DNA from 2 places in the Pseudoneobacillus rhizolycopersici genome. Region 2 is predicted to be linked to the other one. Evidence: riboswitches for the same ligand, from Rfam matches in the RefSeq annotation. Region 2 holds a riboswitch; the other holds the start of a gene.
What was found. A riboswitch is a leader RNA that binds a small molecule or an ion and turns the genes downstream of it on or off. The one in region 2 is predicted to bind cobalamin.

Region 1 (2,486 bases), on a different contig from region 2:
AGTAACATCCGTCTCCATTCTTGCTTCTTCTCTACATGCAAACGGCTGGTCAATTGCTTTTATTATGCTGGTCAGTCTTATCTTTCCGCTTCTTTTAGGGGCCAATGCCACAAGTCTTCATCAAATTGCGATAAGTGTCGTGCTTGTTCTTGAATTTGAACATAAGCTGCATGGATATGGGCTAGATCGAATTCGAGATTCCATTATTGGCGTAGCAGTAGCGTTGTTGCTTTATTTAATCTTCCCTCCCCCAAATTTCACAAAGAGAGCCATTGCAAAAGTGGTAGCATTACCGGATCAATTAGCAAATAAGCTGAATTCTTTGGCAGTATGGCTTGAAGCAGGGGCACCTCAACAAAACTATTTCCATTCAGAGTTTAAGCTATTACACAAGAAGTTGTTTGAAGTTGAAAAAATGATTGGGAAAGCTGAATTAAGCTTGAAATATAATCCTGTATCCCAAAAAAGCAAGGCACAGCTTCAGGAAGGAGAACTCCTATTAAAAACATTGCATAGAGTGAGTGCCGATATTCAAAATCTGTTTCATATCATGGACGAGTGGAGCAAAACGGGATCATTAACCAAAGAAAGTATAGAAGCCTGGGTACAAAATGTTTTCCTATTAGAGTCATCCTTTCGAAATTGGAATAATGGTAAAGCCCTATCTGAAGTTGTTTTAAATGAAACCAGTTCAAACGAAAAATACTCCTTTCCAGCTATCTGGCACGCAAATCATCTTCTGTCTACTATTAAGAAGAACCCTCGACCTTTCAAGTGAAACACGGGGACGTTTCTGATGTTTCACTAAATGAAATATCAGAAACGTCCCCGTGTTTCGTCTACAAATTAGAATTTTTTGAAAGTCGTTCTCCCCATCTGGCGATTATTATGCTACACTCTATGAGAAGTGAATAAGAATTGCAGAATAATGGTGCTCAGAAATGAGCTTAATAGGGAATTCGGTAAAAAGCCGAAGCTGTTTCCGCAACTGTAAGTGCAGATGACCACAGAGTAATACCACTGTCGAGTGAAGAAAATGCTTCTTCTAGTAGATGGGAAGGTTCTGAAAAGGGATGCACGAGCCAGGATACCTGCCTTTATTTCATCGTATCAACTCCCCTCGGAAGCTAGGAGAACTTACGGCAATAGACGGATAGGTATGTTTATTTTACCTTTTTTTCTACTGTTAACGGTGTTTCTCTATTTGGAGAAACACCGTTTTTTGTTGTTGAGGGAGTTTATGAGCTAGGAAATTCACTATCAGAAAAAGGAGGTTTAGGTGGATGGGAATTTACAAAAAGTGGCTAAAGGTAACGATTGCATGGATTTTAACATTTTCGCTATTGTCACCAGCTACGATGGCAGAGGAAGTTGAGAGTGTGGTACCAAGTGAGCAAGGGCCGCTATCGCTTTCCATAGACGATCCATTAGCTGAACAATGGCAAGCCAAGAGCGGGATTCTATGGAGTAATGCGGAATTTGTGACTTCTTTGACGTATGAACGAATTTTATCCTTATGGCAAACGGGCCAAGTCGATAGAAATCTATTAAAAGCTAAGGCAAGGCCAAGCATTTTGGGGGAAACCCTTTCGAATTATAGTAATGCCGTTATGCTGTTAGCGGTAACACAGTCCAACCCTTTTGCTTATGAAGGGAACAATTTTGCAAGCAAGTTAAGTAACTCTCAAACGGGTGAAGGTTATTTTTCATTTTCGGAGCCGAGCTCCTACAATAATGACCGTAAGGCAGATCCTTTTGTAAATGCACTTTTTGCCTTGGAATTTATCGGTGCTAATTATAATCGAGAAACGGCGCTCCATCATTTGAAAACAGTGCTTCCGGATATCAAAAGTGCAACAAATGGTTTGCTGCTGGGATTAACAGTCAGTGCACTTGCCAATTATGAAAGTGAAGAAGCAGAAGCGCTACGAGAAGAGCTATTGACGCATTATAAAGAAAGCGGTACCTATTTCACTCAAGGATTAGGATTATATGTAGATAATTTATACGCCCTTGGTGAAGACCCATTAAATGAAAAATGGCATATTAAAATCAAAGACGACCAGTATATTTCCGTTTTGGAAGCATACAGCAACTTAATTCATACAAGTGATAGCTATGCGTTTTTTAATCGCTTGAAAGCGGGCGAGGTAACAGGGCAGAGCAATGAAACTTTAGCTAATTCGCACTGGAGCTTAATCGGGTTAACGTCATTAGTAAAGAGAAAATCCATGATTCAGGATGCCAGAGAGCAATTTAAGAATCTTGATTTTGATTTCTCCCCGAAAACGATTGAAGCAACAAATGTCACCCTGCCTTATTTAGTCAAGGGAACCATATTTAAACCACTCTTAATTGCAAAGGATCAGTACCAAACACCGCGGAATGCTAGGTTTCACTTACAATCTTCTAATCCAGCCGTGCTAGAAGTAAATGAGAAAAATGAGCTCGTTTCGAAACAGTCTGGTCAAGCAGCGGTAACGGTA
Region 2 (2,486 bases):
TTCGACATTGGTCGGGTTTCCACCGGCTGCTAAAATTCCAAGAGTAAAACGTTCGTAATCAGTAATTTTTGAAAATCTTCCTTGCTTTTCTTTAATGAATTGGACTGTATTTTGTAAATATTCGTTAGGAATCGCTTTACCCGCTTGCTTAAGAGCAACTGCTTCCCACTCACCAACTTGATTTTTTGTCACATATTGACTTGCTAAATCAACAGCTTTTTGAATGGTTTCCACTGCAATTGGCACATTATTATTTGAAACCGGCGTTTCAGGGTTCGTTCCTTCATTTGATTCTTCTTTGGGTTCCTCACCAGGTGATTCCCAAGATTCGTAATGGAAGCTAATTTTGTCGCCTGCTTTTAGCTTGTAACTATCTGCGCCAACTGTAGCCATTTCACCGTTTACATAAAAAGCCCAATAATACGTACCTTCTGAATTTAGACCATCAATGGAAGTAATCATTTTACCATATTGGGAATCACTAAACTTTAATTTGTCCCCGTAGATGGCCTGTAGCAAATGAAAGGCAGTCGGTTCTTCCACAAACGAAATACTAGCGATTTCATTTGTAACCGTTCCATCCTTTCCAACTACTTTCAATGCAACATTTTGGTCTGAAACCACTGTCCAGTCAAGATAACGAAAGCTTAACTGATCACCCTTTTGGACAATATACTGGTCAGCTCCTACTTGCGCAGAAATGCCATTTATGTAAAAAGCCCAAAAATAGTTCCCTTTTGCTTGCAGCCCATTTATTCCTGAAATCATCTTTCCATAAGCAGATTCAGAGAATTCTAGATTTGTTGCTCCTACGGTGTTTATAAGAGCATCAAAAGCCGTTAGTTTTTCACTATAAGAATAAATTTTCTTATCGAGTAAAATTCCTGTAGCCTCATCCCCTATTACCGAAACGGTTCCTTCAGGTTGTTCCGCAGCGTATGTTGGTACTGGAATCAAGTTTGCCAACATGGCAAACAGGAGTACAAACAGCATGAACAGATTTTTTGTTCGTGTTCTAATCATTGTTTCTTCTCTCCATTCCATGAAATAGACATAAAAAAATCCCCCTATGAAGGAGGAGTTTTGGTTAAGCTCTTAATACGTCAAAGAACGCTATAGCTTAACACCCTCCTATCCGCGTAGGCACTTGGTGCAATCAAAACAGGCAGGTTTCCTGGCTCATGATCATCGCTTCCTATGTCTTCCCATCCTTACAGACAGTGACTTTCTATAGGTTGCTCTCATTTACAGTGGCGGGACCGCGTTGGCTTATACCAAACTTCCCTATTAAGCTAATACCTTCTTAAAAGGCATAGCACCTGTTTTATGCTGATTTAATTTTTTTATGTTGATTTTATTATACCGAAAAAATTGTCGATTTGTATAGATTTTTGCTTTTAATAATTATTCCTGTTAATTCGTCAGGAAAAAAACATCTTTTCTAAGGAAGAAAAGATGCTCTTTTTTAGAATGAACGTTTTTTAGAACGATTAGGACTACTTTTTGTATTTTTCCCCTGATTAGAAAACTTCCGACCTGAGGTTAAATTTGCATTCCTAGATTCATTACGTTTTGCTGTTAGTTTATTGTCCCTTTGAGGTTTCCTACCCATTGATGATGATCCTCTAGCCTCTGTTTTAGCATCACTTCGGCGCTCGGCATTTCGTTCATTTTTACCTCTTCTTGCTTTTTTACGTGCCTGACCGTCTGTCGATGTTTCGCCTTGGTCAAACCCCTGTTGCTTTTTCTCATTGCCAAGGTTCTTTTTAGGAATTGTCATATTTAATTCTTTTTCAATCTTTAAAAGCTCTTCTTTATCCTTTGGTGCATATAGAGTTATCGCTAACCCTTCTCCACCGGCTCTTCCAGTCCTACCAATGCGATGGATATAACTCTCAACATCTTCGGGAATATCGTAGTTAAACACATGGGTTACACCCTCGACATCCAGCCCTCGGGAAGCAACATCGGTTGCAATTAAATATTGAATTTCGGCTTTACGGAATCGTTTCATTACTTGTTCCCGTTTTGCTTGTGATAAATCACCATGAAGTTCATCACAATTAAAACCATTAGCCTTTAAAGCTTCATAAAGCTTTGTTACCCTTCGTTTTGTCCGGCAAAATATGACCCCTAGATACGGGCGATACATTTGTAGTAATTCAATCAAATCGCCTTGTTTTGCCCGATCGACCGTGCTGATGGCAATCTGCTTTATATTTTCTAAAGGTGCCTGTGTTTTTTCAACTTGAATATTTTGCGGGTTTTTCATATGGCGACGGGCTAATTTTCGAATTTCATCAGGCATCGTCGCTGAAAACAACATCGTCTGTCTACTAGCAGGAGTTTCGTTAATAATTTGCTCAACTTCAGGTAAAAAGCCGATATGAAGCATTTGATCAGCTTCGTCCAAAACAAGAAATTTTGTATTTGAAAAGTCAACTGTCTCGCGACGAATATGGTCAAGTAATCGACCTGGTGTACCG

Region 1: another riboswitch for cobalamin. It lies ahead of ACX9YW_RS21915 (S-layer homology domain-containing protein); the one in region 2 lies ahead of ACX9YW_RS08990 (DUF4430 domain-containing protein).

What each region holds. Positions count from the first base shown of each region.
Region 1 covers NZ_JBTOOE010000038.1:6,627-9,112, reverse strand. The annotation lists gene ACX9YW_RS21920 (FUSC family protein) at 1-778, shown strand, start outside; cobalamin riboswitch at 913-1,113, shown strand; gene ACX9YW_RS21915 (S-layer homology domain-containing protein) at 1,284-2,486, shown strand, end outside.
Region 2 covers NZ_JBTOOE010000006.1:156,247-158,732, forward strand. The annotation lists gene ACX9YW_RS08990 (DUF4430 domain-containing protein) at 1-1,023, opposite strand, end outside; cobalamin riboswitch at 1,148-1,338, opposite strand; gene ACX9YW_RS08995 (DEAD/DEAH box helicase) at 1,466-2,486, opposite strand, start outside.